Regions from separate parts of the Micromonospora sp. NPDC049081 genome, predicted to be linked through region 3. Evidence: predicted binding sites of a transcription regulator. Region 3 holds the regulator's gene; each other region holds the start of a gene.
What was found. Region 3 encodes HrcA, which represses chaperone genes, less so after heat shock. Its sites were predicted from a motif close to GGTTNGCACNCTCNNNNNGAGNGTGCNAACC; they were not measured.

Region 1 (5,059 bases), on a different contig from region 3:
CAACGCGTCGATCGAGGTACGCACGGCGGACGCGGCCAGGCCGAGCCGTTCGGTGGACCGGGTGCGGTCCACCGTCGACAGGGTGGTGCCGACGAAGACCGCGCCGAGCAGCACCGGACCGAGCACCACCGTGAGGAAGGCCGCCGTCAACCGCCCGCGTAGCGTCAACGCTGTCCCCCCGGAAGTTCCAGGCCCGTTCCTGCGATGCTGACACAGAGCGACCACTTTGACAGCGTTGCGTCAGGAGTGTTGCGTGCCCGATTTTTCTGATGAAGCGGAAGCCCTCCACGCGGCCAAACGCGAGACACGCGCCGCGCTGCTCGCCCGCCGCCGGGCGCTCACCGCAGCCCACCGGGCCGCCGCCGCGACGCGCGTCCAGGCCGAACTGACCGCGCTGGTACGCCGCCTGCGGCCGGCCACGATGACCGGGTACGTGCCGGTCGGCTCCGAGCCGGGCGGCCCCGACCTGCCCGAGGTGCTCCGGGCCGCGCTGCCGGCCGGGGCGGAGCTGCTGCTGCCCGTGCTCCGCGACGACCTCGACCTGGACTGGGCCCCGTACGCCGGACCGGGCACCCTGGTCGCCGCCGGCCGGGGGATGCGCGAGCCGGACGGACCCCGGCGGGGCCGGACGGCGATCGTCGGAGCATCCCTGGTGGTGGTGCCCGCCCTGGCGGTGGACCGGCACGGCCTACGGCTGGGCCGGGGCGGCGGCTCCTACGACCGGGCGCTGGCCCGGGTACCGGCGGCCACCATGACCGTGGCGTTGCTGCACGACGGCGAACTGCTCCCGGCGCTGCCCGCCCAGCCGCACGACCGGCCGGTGCGGGCGGCCCTCACCCCGTCGGAAGGTCTGCGCCTGCTCACCCTGGACGGGATTCCGCTGACGGCGTCGGGCCCAGCTGATGCTGCGGTCGGCTGACGGCGTCGGGCCCCGCTTCGGCTGACGGCGTCGGGCTCGGCCGGCGGCTGACGGCGTCGGACTCCGCCGGCGGCTGACGGCGTCGGACTCCGCCGGCGGCTGACGGCGTCGGACTCCGCCGGCGGCTAACGGCGTCGGACTCCGCCGGCGGCTGACGGCGTCGGACTCCGCCGGCGGCTGACGGCGTCGGACTCTGCCGGCGGCTGACGGCGTCGGGCTCTGCCGGCGGCTGACGGCGTCGGGCTCAGTGGTGGCGCGGTGCAGTGACGACGTCGGACTTCGCCGGTGGTGGGGTGCGGACCCGGCTCGCCGAGGTCCGGTTCGCGCCTGCTCCCCGCTGGTCCGGACCTCCCGGCGGGTGGGTGACGATCACGTCCGCTGGACGAACCCGGGTCCGATGACGCACCATTGGCACTCGAATACGTCGAGTGCCAATCGGCTGAACCAGATCCGGAGGAGAACGTGCCCACGTACCAGTACGCCTGCACCGCGTGCGGCCACCAGCTCGAGGCGGTGCAGTCGTTCTCCGACGAGCCGCTGACCGAGTGCCCCGCGTGCGAGGGGCGGCTGCGCAAGGTCTTCAACTCGGTCGGTGTCGTGTTCAAGGGCTCCGGCTTCTACCGCACCGACTCCCGGGCGGCGGGCACCGAGGGCAAGGGCGGCACGACGAAGCCGGCGAAGTCGGAGGGCACCTCTTCCGGTGGCGACTCCTCGGGCTCCGGCTCGTCGTCGACCTCGGGCGGTTCCTCGACCCCCAACTCGTCCTCCTCGTCCACCACCTCCGGCCCCTCGGGCTCGACCAGTTCCACCAAGCCCGCCCCCACCACCACGACCTCCTGACCCCCTCCCCCACCGCCCCTCCCCAACCGCTTCCCCTCCCCACTGCCCCCTCCCACCCCCGTGATCAAGAGGTTTGCGTCACGCCGCCCCCGTGATCAAGAGCTTTGCGTCAAGTTGATCGCGGTATTTGACGCAAACCTCTTGATCACGCCACTTGTGGGTGGGTGGGGACGGGGGTGGGTGGGCGGGGACGGGGGTGGGTGGGTGGGGACGGGGGTGGGTGGGCGGGGACGGGGGTGGGTGGGCGGGGGCGGGGTGGGGGTGGGGGTTTTCCACAGGTGGGGTGTTGTCCACAGGGTGTGGGTGAGGGGGCGTGGGGTTTGGGTGGGTGGGACATAGCCTGCTGGGCCGGGGGGTGCCGCCAGGGCATCCGGTGAGCGGCAGAGGGTGTTGCATGGTGGCCGGTGGGGTCGATGGAGAAGGCTCGCTGCGAGCATTCCGCTGGCCGCGTCGCCCCGGTGGGGGGACCATGTTGCGGGCGGCCTTGGTGGCGGTCCTGCTGGGGCTGGCGGTGATCGTCATGGACACCCCGGCTGGCTGTTCCACCGGTGCCCCGCCACCTGCCGTCGCCCTCGGCCCGGCGGGACCTTCCATGGGGAGGCCCCGTGCCACAGATCCCGCCACCGGCAGGCCCAGCGCGGCCAGACCTCCCGCCGGCACAGTCGACGCGGCGGGATGTCCGGACCCACCGACCGTGGCCGGGCCCGCCGTCGGCGGCCAGTCCGGCCAGCCGCACCATCGGACGGTACGACCGGGCGTCAGCGGAGCCGGCGTCACCGACGGGGTGGGCGACCCCCGGTCCGGTACGCAGGAGACCGGAAGGCCCGCCGAGGGAGGCACCCCGGCTGCCGTACCGCTGCCGAGCGGCTTCGTGGGAGTGCCCGTCCGCCTGGCCGAACCGGCCGCCCTCGCGGTCCTGCGCCCCGGTGCACGGGTCGACCTGCTCGTGCTGCCGGCCGGACGCAGCGCTGGAGCACCTGTTCTGCTGGCGGCCGACGCCCTGGTCCTCGACGTGGTGGGTGCCGGGGCCGGGGACGGCTCGTCTGCGCTCTACCTGGCCGTACGCCCCGATCAGGCGCAACGGTCCGTCGGTCAGCCGGAAGGGAGCCGCTTCAGCGTCGTCATCCGAGGATGATCCACTCCTGCGGCGAGGTCTTCGGCAAGGTCGTCGTCGACCACACCGCCTGACCGCCAGACTGCGGGCCGAGACAGTGCTGTCGCGCCCATCCGGAACCGCATTGTCGCCACCCTGGAGTGGATGTTGCGGCCTACCCGCGGCCGACGATGGTCAACTCCAGTGTGGGGGGCGCTCGGCGAGCAACCAGTCGTCGTTGCCGCCCCGGCGCTCGCCCCACCCGAAGTCGGTGTCGTCGGCGGTCTGCTCAGGCAGCACCACGAAGTCGTCGCTGAGGTCGACCGCGCGGTCGTCATCGCCGGGCACACCGCCGCCGGCCAGATCCTCGGTGCTCACGAGCGGCAAGGTTACTCCTCAGACCGCCCACTTCCCGCACACCACCACGGCGGCCAACTGCCGGGTCTCCCCGGCAAGGGTCCGCCGCGTCCGGCCCTCACGTTGGTAGCGTCGGATGGCGTGACGACCCCCAGCGGTGCCAGCCCCGACGACGAATACTGGCGACGCCCACCCGCACAGCCGCCCACCCCCGCACCCGCCGGGCCGACACCCCCCACACCCCCGGCACGCCCCGCCAGCCCGACGGACACCACCAGCCCAGCGGACACCACCGAGCCGACACCCTCGACCCGCCAGCCTCACCCGAGCACCATCCCCGGCGGAACGGGTGCCCCGCACCACCTTGACGGATCTCCCACCACCGGGGTTGACGCGGCCCCTGAGGCCGGGACCGAAACCAGAGCCGAGACCAGAACCAGTGCCGGAACTGAGCAAAGGGCCGGAACCGATCAAAGGGCCGAGACCGCACAAAGGGGCGCGATCGAACAAGAGGCCGAGACCGAGCAAAGGACCGAGACCGAACACGGGGCCGGAACCGAACGCAGGGCCGGAACCGAACACGGGGCCGAGACCGGACAAAGGGGCGGGACCGAACAAGAGGCCGGGACGGGAGGAGGTGCCGGGACCGGAACTCGTGCCGGAGAGGAGGCCGGAGCAGAGAGCGGGGTCGCGACCGGCGCGGGTGCCGGGGGTGCCGCGGAAGCGGAAAGTGGGGCGACGCACCAGCCTTCGCCCTGGGCCAGCCCGGTCGACGCGCCGGCACCCGGCCTGCCGTCCGGTCGACCCAGCCCACAGGCCGGCCCACCGTCCGGTGAGCCGGCCGCGCCGCCGAGGGTGGGTACGTCGATCCCGGGAACGGTCCCGACCACTCCCTGGACGGGCAGTACCGCACCGGGGACGAGTTCGGCCGGGTCGGGGCGGGGTGGTTACCACGGGCCGCCGCCCACCACGCCACCGCCGCCGGGCTGGCGTCCCCCGGTGCACCTGGAAGCGACTCCCGCCCGCACCCTGCCGGTGCAGGACATGGAGGCGATGGACGCGGCAGAGCAACGGGCGCAGCGGGTCACCTGGAGCGTCGGCGCGGTCATCGGCACCGTGTTGCTACTGCTGCTCTGTCTGCTCTGCTCCCGGGCACTGTTCTGAACACCCGCCGAACACTCCCGCACGCCATCCGGCGCACACGCCGAAGGCGCTGCCCGGCCCACGCGCCCCTAGGCGCTGCCCGACCCACGCGCCGACCGACCAGTTCGATCGACCAGGCCGACCGGTCAGCACGAACAAGACCACTCAGCACCCGGACAACCGACCGGGCCCGACCGGGCCGCCAGGCCGACCGGCACACCGGGCCGCCAGGCCGACCGGCACACCGGGCCGCCAGGCCGACCGGCACACCGGGCCGCCAGGCCGACCGGGCCCGACCGGGCCGCCAGGCCGACCGGTCAGCACCCGGGCGACTGGTCAGAACGTGTTGCTCCACACCGAGGCGGCACCGCTGTCCCCGGTGAGATAGACGTAGACGAGCGCGAACACCGACAGCACCACGACGATCGCGGTGAGGACCCAGGGCGCCCAGCCGGGCAGGTTCGGGGTACGCACCCGACTGCTGGTCACCGCCAGCAGCAGCAGCGCCGCCACGGCCAGCCCGATGGTGAACCACTGCAGCGTCTCGCCGTACTCGGAATGTTCGTGGATCTTGGCGAGTAGCTCGGGCGAGTAGCCCTTCGCCCGCAGCGCCTCCTCGAACGCCTCCCCCGATTCGGTCGCCACCCAGGCGAGGACCGGGGTGATCACGGCCAGGATGGCCACCGCCCAGTCGAGGCGGGGCCGCC
Region 2 (5,059 bases), on a different contig from region 3:
CCACCGACCGCCGCCGACAGCGCCTTGAGGTCCAGCTCGCTGGTGACCGGGACGACCGCCACCGTCAGCGCCCCGTCCACCTCGGCGACGAGGGTCTTGAACACCCGCTGCGGTGGCACCCCGAGCGCCGCCGCGACCAGCGCGCCGTAGTGGGGCGCATCCGGGGAGACGTCGTACGGATGGATGCTGTGGGTGATCTTCTGCCTGGTCAGCAGCGCCGTCGCCGCGGTGGACCGTCCCGCCATGCGGTCACGCTAGCCCGGCCCGGCCCCGTCCGCGACCGGTCGACCGACCAGCACCGTCGGTGCCCCGGCGACCCGGGTCAGCACCAGGCTGGCCGGGTTCTCCCCGCTCAGCCGCAGGTCCCGGCGCAGCTGTTCGGGCACCAGCGCCGAGCCCCGCTTGAGGATCTCGACCCGGCCGACCCGGCGCTCCCGCAGCAGTGCGCGCAGCCGCTTCAGCGAGAACGGCAACACGTCGACGATCTCCAGGCACCGGCCGAACGGGGTCGGCCGCGGGGCGTCGGCATAGAGGTAGGCGATGCTCGGATCGGCAAGCGTCGCGTCGAGCGTGCCGGCCAGCTCCGCGACCAGGTGCGCCCGGACCACCGCCGGGTCCGGGTCGTACAGGTAGCGCCGCACCGGTCCGACCGTGGCCTCGGCCGCACCGGTGCCGGTCAGCTGGTGGACGGCGACCGGATCGCGGTCGGCGGTACGGCAGGTGGGAGAACCGTCCGCCGGGCGGTGCCGGTCGGCGGTCCCCGCCCTCAGCACGGTCGCCCGGCGGGGCACCTCGGCGAGCGGGCCGCCCCAGAGGGCCGCCTCGACCAGGTCCCCGTCGACGCTGACCCACTCCGCCTCGGCCCCGGCCGGGATCAACGCGTGGTCGACGCCGGGGGCCACCTTCACCACCGTGTGCGGCACCCGGCCGGCCAGCCCGGTGACGAAGTCCCACGGCGGCGAGTAGGCGTTCGGGTCGAAGATCCGTCGTCCGGTGCCGGCCCGCCGCCGGGCCGGATCGCAGAAGACCGCGTCGACCCGGGTCACGTCGAACGCCGTCGCGTCGCCGCACTCGACGGTGAACCGCCCGGCCAGGCCGGCCGCCTCGGCGTTCGCGGCGGCCAGCGCGGCGGTGACCGGGTCGGCCTCCACCCCGTACACCCGGATGCCGGCGCGGGCGGCGGCGAGCGCGTCGGCGCCGAGGCCACAGCCCAGGTCGGCGAGGGTGCGCACCCCGGCGGCGGCGAGCCGCCCGGCCCGCCGGTCGGCGACGACCCGACGGGTGGCCTGCTCCAGGCCGGGGCGGGTGAGGAACATCCCGGCCGCCTCGGGGCCGAACTTGCCGACCGCCCGGCGACGCAGCTCGGCCTGGGTCAGCGCGGCGGCGGCCAGCCCGGGGGGCACCCCACGCGACCGCAGCGCCGCCGCCGCGACCAGCGGGTCGCCGCCGGCCACCTCGGTCGCCGCGGCGAGCACGACCGACCCCTCGGGGGTACGCAGCGCGGCGAACTGGTCGAGATCCACGCCCTCATTGTCCGGCCCGGCCGGCGGGCCGACTCGGTCGGGCCGGTGTCGCGGCCTCCGGGCGGTGTCGCGGCCTCCGGCCGGTGTCCGCACCGCCGGACCGCCGCCGTCGGGTCGGGCACCGCCCGGTCGACACGAAGGGCGGCGGATTGGCACTCTCCTTGACGGAGTGCTAGCCGAGGAATAACCTGCGATTAGCACTCTCACCCTGAGGGTGCCAGCGTCCGGACCACCTGGTCCGGGTGCTGAACGCCAGGCGGACCGGCACCCGCGACGACGGCCCCGCCCGGTGGCATGTGGCAGATTGACGCTGGTCGGACTCTCGGCCGGCAACGAAACCAAGTACCCCAGGAGGGTATGCCCGTGACTACCGCGACCAAGGTTGCGATCAAGCCGCTCGAGGACCGCATCGTGGTCCAGGCGAACGAGGCTGAGACCACCACGGCGTCGGGCATCGTGATCCCCGACACCGCCAAGGAGAAGCCGCAGGAGGGCACCGTCCTCGCCGTCGGCCCGGGCCGGATCGACGACAAGGGCAACCGCGTGCCGCTCGACGTCAAGGTCGGCGACACCGTTCTCTACTCGAAGTACGGCGGCACCGAGATCAAGTACGCCGGCGAGGAGTACCTGGTGCTCTCCGCCCGCGACGTTCTCGCGGTCATCGAGAAGTAACCAACCGATTCCAGTGTCGTCGCCCCGGTCCGGCTCGCCGGGCCGGGGCGACGACGCTTCGAAGGGACATTCATGGCGAAGATCCTGAGCTTCTCGGACGACGCCCGACACCTGCTGGAGCACGGTGTCAACGCCCTCGCGGACACGGTCAAGGTCACCCTCGGCCCGCGCGGGCGCAACGTCGTCCTGGACAAGAAATTCGGTGCGCCGACGATCACCAACGATGGTGTGACCATCGCCAAGGAGATCGAGCTCACCAACCCGTACGAGAACCTCGGCGCGCAGCTGGTCAAGGAGGTGGCGACGAAGACCAACGACGTCGCCGGCGACGGGACCACCACCGCGACCGTGCTGGCCCAGGCGATGGTGCGCGAGGGTCTGCGCAACGTGGCCGCCGGGGCCAACCCGACCGGCCTCAAGCGGGGTGTCGACGCGGCGGCCACCAAGGTCTCCGAGGCGCTGCTCGGCCGGGCCGTCGAGGTGGCCGACAAGGAGTCGATCGCGCACGTGGCGACGATCTCCGCGCAGGACGCCACCATCGGCGAGCTGATCGCCGAGGCGATGGAGCGGGTCGGCCGCGACGGTGTCATCACCGTCGAGGAGGGCTCCACCCTCACCACCGAGCTGGAGGTGACCGAGGGTCTCCAGTTCGACAAGGGCTTCATCTCGCCCAACTTCGTCACCGACTCCGAGTCGCAGGAGTCGGTGCTGGACGACCCGTACATCCTCATCACCACGCAGAAGATCTCGGCGATCGAGGAGCTGCTGCCGCTGCTGGAGAAGGTCCTCCAGAACAGCAAGCCGCTGCTGATCGTCGCCGAGGACGTCGACGGCCAGGCGCTGTCGACCCTGGTGGTCAACGCGATCCGCAAGACCATCAAGGTCTGCGCGGTCAAGGCCCCGGGCTTCGGCGACCGCCGCAAGGCGATGCTGCAGGACATGGCGATCCTGACCGGCGCCGAGCTGGTCGCCCCGGAGCTGGGCTACCGCCTCGACCAGGTCGGCCTGGAGGCGCTCGGCACCGCCCGGCGCGTCGTGGTCGACAAGGAGAACACCACCGTCATCGACGGCGGCGGCCAGTCCGCCGAGGTCGCCGACCGGGTCGCCCAGATCCGCAAGGAGATCGAGGCGTCCGACTCCGACTGGGACCGGGAGAAGCTGGCCGAGCGGCTGGCGAAGCTCTCCGGTGGCATCGCGGTCATCAAGGCGGGCGCGGCGACCGAGGTCGAGATGAAGGAGCGCAAGCACCGCATCGAGGACGCGATCGCCGCGACCAAGGCCGCGGTCGAGGAGGGTACGGTTCCCGGCGGCGGCGCCGCGCTGGCCCAGATCCGTTCGGTGCTCGACGACGACCTGGGCCTGACCGGTGACGAGAAGGTGGGTGTCTCGATCGTGCGCAAGTCGCTGGTCGAGCCGCTGCGCTGGATCGCCCAGAACGCCGGCCACGACGGTTACGTGGTGGTCGAGAAGGTCGCGGGCAAGGAGTGGGGCCACGGCCTCGACGCCGCCAAGGGCGAGTACGTCGACCTGGTCAAGTCCGGCATCATCGACCCGGTGAAGGTGACCCGTAACGCGGTCACCAACGCCGCCTCGATCGCCGGTCTGCTGCTGACCACCGAGAGCCTCGTGGTGGAGAAGCCGGAGCAGCCGGAGCCGGCCGCCGCCGGTGGGCACGGCCACGGCCACGGTCACGGCCACCAGCACGGCCCGGGTTTCTGACCCGGTAGTACGCCTGTTCAGGGCGCACCGTCGTACCTCGGCGGTGCGCCCTGACGCGTCCGGGGGCGGCTGCTTACGGATCGGTGACGTGGTTGGCGGCCGGCCCGGTCGATCGACGACACTGGCCGGATGAGCACCACCCCCCGCGGCTTCGCCGCACTGGCCGGGGTCACCGCCGCCGTGGTGGCCATCGGTGTCGCCGAGCCGGTCGCCGTCCTCACCGGCCCACGTTCCGCCCCGCTGATCGCGGTCGGCGGGGTGGTGGTCGACACGGTCCCCGAGCCGCTCAAGCAGTTCGCCATCGACGTCTTCGGCCGGTACGACAAGATCGCCCTGTTGGTGGGTACGGCGGTGCTGCTGGCGGCGTTCGCCGCCGGGATCGGTGTGCTCGCCGCCCGCCGGCTGGCCGTGGGGCTGTTGGGCATCACGGTGTTCGCCGGTCTCGGTGCCGCCGCCGCGCTCACCCGGGCCGGCGCGGACGCCGCCGACACCCTTCCGGCCCTGCTCGGCGGAGGGCTGGGTGCGCTGGTGCTCTGGGCGTTCGTGGCCGGCCCGTGGCAGCTCGACCCCTGGCCCTGGCAGCCACCCACCGCCCTGCCATCCGCCGCGCTGCCACCCACCGCGCTCCCGTCCACCCCGCCGGCCCACCCCGCGCCGGCTCCTTCCGGTGAGCCGGCTCCGTCCGGGCCGTCCCCGGCGGCGGAGGTGTCCCCGTCCCCGGCCGCAGGGGGGCCCGCAGCCGTCGGGTCGTCCGCCACGTCGATGGGTGAGCCGACCCCGGGGCCTGCGGTGGAGCGGTCCGTCGTGCCGGGCGATCCGGCCCCGGCCGCCGGGCCACCGGCCGGCTGGGAACCGTTGGAGTCGACCGACCCCGAGTCCCGGCGGCGGTTCCTGCGGGGGGCCGGCCTGCTGGCGGGCACGGCGACCGTGGTGGGGCTGGGCGGGCACTGGCTCGCCGGGCGGCGGGGGGTCTCGGCGGCCCGGGAGGCGGTCGCGTTGCCCACCCCGTCGGCGGCGGCGCCTACGGTGCCGGCCGGCGCGGACCTGTCGCTGGCCCAGCTCGCCCCCTACACCACGCCGAACGGTGGCTTCTACCGGATCGACACGGCGCTGGTGGTGCCGCAGGTCGATCCGGAGACCTGGCG
Region 3 (5,059 bases):
CGGCCCCGGCGATCCGGCGGGCCACCGTGGCGGTGGACTCGTCCGGTGCTCCCGCCACCACCGGCAACCAGGCACGACGGGCCTGCTTGGCCGCCTCCCGGGCGGTCGCAGCCCACTTCTCCCTGGCCCGTACGCCCCGGTCACCGCGCCACTGCACCACCGAGCGGGACGCCGCCCAGGGCACGATCTCGTCCACCCCGACCTCGGTCATCGCCTGCACGGCGAGTTCACCCCGGTCGCCCTTGGCGATGCCCTGCACCACGACCAGCCGGGGGACGTCCGCGTCCACGTACCCCCGGGAGGTGACGGTGAGGTCCAGGGTGCCCCGGCCGACGGCGGTGACCACGGCGGTGGCGGTGCCACCCCGACCGTCGGCGAGCAGCAGCTCCTCGCCGACGCGCAGCCGTTGCACGGTGGCGGCGTGGTGCCCCTCGGGGCCGTCCAGGGTGAGCTGGTCGGCAGGAGGCAGCGACTCGACCAGGAACAGCGGCGCGGACACGCCGATCAGGCTAACCGGCCCGGCCCCCACCGCCCCGGACCGGGCCGCCCGACAGACCGCCGCCCCGGACCGGGCCGCCCCGCACACCACCGCCCCGGAGCAAACCGCCGGACACACCACCGCCCTGGGTCAGAACCGCCCCGGGTCAGAACCGTGGGTCAGAACCGCCCCGAGTCAGGACCGTCCCGAGTCAGGACCGCTCCGGGTCAGGGCCGCCACACCCGAGCTGACCAGGGCACCGCTGACGGGGGTCCGAACCAGCCCGGGGCAGGCCCGGGTCAGGCGTGGCCGTTGAAGGCGTCGCGCATCCGGGAGAAGAAGCCGCCCTGCTTGCTCAGCTCGGCGACCTCCTCGCCCCGGGTCTTGGCGAAGTCCCGCAGCATCTTCTCCTGGTCGGCGTCGAGCTTGGTGGGGGTACGCACGTCGAGGTGGACGTAGAGGTCACCCCGGCCGGTGCCCCGCAGGTGCGGTACGCCCCGGGCGCGCAGCCGCAGCGTGCTGCCCGGCTGGGTGCCGGCCTTGACGTCGACCGTCTCCTCGCTGTCCAGCGTCTTGATGGTCAGTCGGGTGCCCAGCGCGGCGGCGGTCATCGGGACGGTGACCCGGCAGTGCAGGTCGTCGCCCTTGCGGGAGTAGACGTCGTGCGGGCGCTCGTGGATCTCGACGTAGAGGTCACCGGCGGTGCCGCCGCCCGGGCCGACCTCACCCTGCTGGGCGAGCCGGATCCGCATGCCGTCCTCGACCCCGGCGGGGATCTTGACGGTCAGCGAGCGGCGGGTCCGTACCCGGCCGTCGCCGGCACAGGTCGGGCAGGGGTGCGGGATGGTGGTGCCGTAGCCCTGGCAGACGGTGCACGGGCGGGCCGACACCACCTGGCCGAGGAAGGTCCGCTGCACCGACTGCACCTCGCCCCGGCCCCCGCACGCCTCGCACGTCGCCAGGTGGGTGCCGGCTGCGGTGCCCGCCCCGGAGCAGGTGGTGCAGAGCACTGCGGTGTCGACGGTGATCGGGGCCTCGACGCCGAAGGCGGTCTCGTGCAGGTCCAGTTCCAGCCGCAGGATCGCGTCGGCTCCGGGGCGGGTACGCGGGCGCGGACCGCGCGCCCCACCGGCCGCACCACCGAAGAAGGCGTCCATGATGTCCTGGAAGCCGACGAACGGGCCGGCCCCGCCGGGGCCGCCCGGGCCACCGGCGCCCCCGCCGCCCGGGGCGAGCGGGTCGCCGCCCAGGTCGACGATCTGCCGCTTCCGGTCGTCCGAGAGGACCTCGTACGCGGCGTTGATGTCCTTGAACTTCTCCTGTGCCTCCGGGTCCGGATTGACGTCCGGGTGGAACTGCCGCGCCAGCTTGCGGTAGGCGCGCTTGATCTCGTCATCGGAGGCTTCCCGGCCGACGCCGAGAATGCCGTAGTAGTCCCTGGCCACTGCGTTCCGTGTCCTCATGTTCGTCTCGCGTTGCGCCGGTCGGCGGCCGGAGCCGGCCGTCGGCCCTGACTGGTCAGTTCTGGGCCAGCAGCTCGCCCACGTAGCGTGCCACGGCCCGCACCGTGGCGATGGTGCCGGGGTAGTCCATCCGGGTCGGGCCGAGTACGCCCAGCCCACCGACGATGGTGCTGCCGGGGCCGTACCCGGTGCTGACCACCGAGGCGGCCCGCAGGTTGTCGACCTCGTTCTCGTCGCCGATCAGCACCCGGGTGGTGCTCGGTTCGGCCTCGCCGATCAGCTTGAGCAGGACGACCTCCTCTTCGAGCGCCTCCAGGATGGGTCGCAGCGAACCCTGGAAGTCGAGCAGGCCGCCCCGGGTGAGGTTGGCGGTGCCGGCGAGCGCCAACCGCTCCTCGGTGCGCTCGACGAGGGTCTCCAGCAGCACGGTGGACAGGGTGGTCATGGCCCCGCGCAGGTGCGGCGCGGACTCCTCGACCAGCGCCTGGACCAGCGGTGGGGTGTCGGACAACCGACTGCCGACCAGTTTCTCGTTGACCAGCCGGCGCAGGTCGGTGACGTCGTCGGCGGGGACCGGCGTGGGCAGTTCGACCAGCCGCTGCTCGACCCGCCCGGTGTCGGCGATCATGACCAGCATCAGCCGGGTGGTGGAGATCGGCACCAGCTCCAGGTGCCGCACCGACGACCGGGCCAGCGACGGGTACTGCACGACGGCGACCTGCCGGGTGAGCTGCGCCAGCAGCCGTACGGTGCGGTGCACCACGTCGTCGAGGTCGACCGCGCCGACCAGGAACCGCTCGATGGCCCGACGTTCGGCGGGGCTGAGCGGTTTGACCCGGGAGAGCCGGTCGACGAAGAGGCGGTAGCCCCGGTCGGTGGGCACCCGGCCGGCGCTGGTGTGCGGCTGCCGGATGTAGCCTTCCTCCTCCAGCACCGCCATGTCGTTACGGACGGTCGCCGGGGAGACCCCGAGCTGGTGCCGCTCGACGAGCGTCTTGCTGCCGACGGGCTCCTGCGTGGCGACGTAGTCCTCGACGATCGCCCGCAGCACGGCGAGTTTGCGGTCGTCGAGACCCATCTCCCACCTCCTGTCGCACGGCGACCGGACTTCTGACGCGTCCGGCGAGCGCTCTGGCACTCGACTGTAGCGAGTGCCAGTCTACGACGGCAGTACCGCCGCTGCGTTGATCAACGACGGACCGTCGGTGCGACCGCCCCGGTGGGTTGCCGGCGTGGCCGCTGACCGAATGTCGAGGCCAACCTCACCAGTGTCGCTCTGGTGCACCCTTGCCGGCAGCCCCTACCGTGACGGGCATGACTGAACCACCTCGCCCGCCCGGCGCGGGGGACGGCTACCCGCCGGACCCGAACGCTGGCCAGGGCTCGCCATACGAGCCGCCCACCGCACCACTGTCCGGGGCACCGGGTGCAGGCGGGTATCCCCCGCCCGGCGGGTATCCGCCGCCCACCGGTGACCAGCCGCCGTCGGGTGGCTACGACCCGTCGGGTGGCTACGGCCCGCCCGGTGGCTACGGCCCGCCTGGTGGCTACCCGCCGGCCGGTGGCGGATATCCGACCGCCGGCGCGTACGGCGCCCCGACCGGTGGATACGCCAACAGCGAGGACAAGACCTGGGCGCTGGTCGCGCACTTCGGCGGGGCCGCCGGCGCGCTGATCAGCCTCGGCCCGCTCGGCTTCGTCGCCCCGCTGATCGCCTACCTGGTACGCGGTCAGCAGTCGCCGGCCGTCCGGGCGCAGGCGTTGGCCGCGCTGAACTTCCAGATCCTCTGGTCGATCATCGCGTTCGTGCTGCTCTTCGTGAGCTGGTGCCTGCTCTTCCTGCCCAGCATCGCGGTCGTGGTGATCCAGATCCTGTTCGGGATCATCGCCGGCATGAAGGCCAACGAGGGTCAGGCCTACCGCTACCCGATGTCCACCAGTTTCATCAAGTGAACCCCGGCCGGCCGCTCCCCCGGCCGGTCGGGCACCACCGCCGGCCCCGGCCCGCCCCGCTGCGGTGCGCGGCGGGCCGGCGGGACCACGCTCAGGGCAGCAGGTCGCGGACCACCGCGTCGGCCAGCAGCCGGCCCCGCAGGGTGAGCACCGCCCGCCCCTGCGGGTAGGCCACCGGGTCCAGCAGCCCGTCGGCGAGCGCGCGGGCGGCGGCGGCCCGGCCCGCGTCGTCCAGCACGTCCAGCGGCAGCCCGGAGGCGAGCCGGAGCCGCAGCATCACGTCCTCCATGTGCGCCTCGGCCGGGGTGAGGACCTCCCGGGCAAGGCCGGGCGAGTGCCCGGCGGCGAGCCGTTGCGCGTACGCGCTGGGGTGTTTGACGTTCCACCAGCGCACCCCGCCGACGTGGCTGTGCGCCCCCGGGCCGAGGCCCCACCAGTCGGCCCCGGTCCAGTAGAGCAGGTTGTGCCGGCACCGGGCCGCCTCGCTGCGGGCCCAGTTGGAGACCTCGTACCAGGAGAACCCGGCCGCGTCGAGGGCGGCCTCCGCCGCCAGGTAACGGTCGGCCGCCACGTCGTCGGAGGGGTACGGCAGCTCGCCGCGCCGCATCCGGGCGGCCAACCGGGTGCCGTCCTCCACGATCAGGGCGTACGCGCTGACGTGGTCGACCCCGGCGGCGACGACCTGGTCCAGCGAGGCGGCGAAGTCCTCGGCGCGCTCCCCCGGCGTGCCGTAGATCAGGTCCAGGTTGACGTGGTCGAACCCGGCGTCGCGGGCCTCCCGGGCGGCCTCGGCGGCCCGGCCGGGGCGGTGGGTCCGGTCGAGGACCGCCAGCACCCCGGCGGCGGCGGACTGCATGCCCAGCGAGATCCGGGTGTAGCCGGCGGCCCGCAGGGTCTTCAGCGACTGCGGGGTGACCGACTCGGGGTTGGCCTCGGTGGTCACCTCGGCGTCGGCGGCCAGGCCCCAGGTGCGGTCGATGCCGTCCAGCAGGCGGGCCAGGTCGTCGGCGGGTAGCAGGGTGGGGGTGCCGCCGCCGACGAAGACCGTGTCGACCCTCGGTGGTGGGGCGTCGCCGAGCACCCGGGCGGCGAGCGCCAACTCGGCGAGCACGGTGTCGGCGTACGACTCCCGGCTGACGCCTGCGCCCAGCTCGGCGGCGGTGTA

Region 1: the regulator HrcA is predicted to act here: its motif matches at 1,326-1,356, upstream of AB0B63_RS26925 (FmdB family zinc ribbon protein).
Region 2: the regulator HrcA is predicted to act here: its motif matches at 1,716-1,746, upstream of groES (co-chaperone GroES).

What each region holds. Positions count from the first base shown of each region.
Region 1 covers NZ_JBEZEK010000025.1:33,432-38,490, forward strand. The annotation lists gene AB0B63_RS26915 (diguanylate cyclase) at 1-168, opposite strand, end outside; gene AB0B63_RS26920 (5-formyltetrahydrofolate cyclo-ligase) at 254-919, shown strand; gene AB0B63_RS26925 (FmdB family zinc ribbon protein) at 1,382-1,759, shown strand; gene AB0B63_RS26930 (hypothetical protein) at 2,454-2,894, shown strand; gene AB0B63_RS26935 (hypothetical protein) at 3,048-3,230, opposite strand; gene AB0B63_RS26940 (hypothetical protein) at 4,209-4,373, shown strand; gene AB0B63_RS26945 (DUF2231 domain-containing protein) at 4,689-5,059, opposite strand, start outside.
Region 2 covers NZ_JBEZEK010000002.1:120,032-125,090, forward strand. The annotation lists gene ybaK (Cys-tRNA(Pro) deacylase) at 1-245, opposite strand, end outside; gene AB0B63_RS04425 (methyltransferase domain-containing protein) at 255-1,523, opposite strand; gene groES (co-chaperone GroES) at 1,881-2,195, shown strand; gene groL (chaperonin GroEL) at 2,268-3,914, shown strand; gene AB0B63_RS04440 (molybdopterin-dependent oxidoreductase) at 4,044-5,059, shown strand, end outside.
Region 3 covers NZ_JBEZEK010000028.1:58,475-63,533, reverse strand. The annotation lists gene AB0B63_RS28120 (16S rRNA (uracil(1498)-N(3))-methyltransferase) at 1-499, opposite strand, end outside; gene dnaJ (molecular chaperone DnaJ) at 778-1,923, opposite strand; gene hrcA (heat-inducible transcriptional repressor HrcA) at 1,997-3,019, opposite strand; gene AB0B63_RS28105 (DUF4870 domain-containing protein) at 3,256-3,894, shown strand; gene hemW (radical SAM family heme chaperone HemW) at 3,986-5,059, opposite strand, start outside.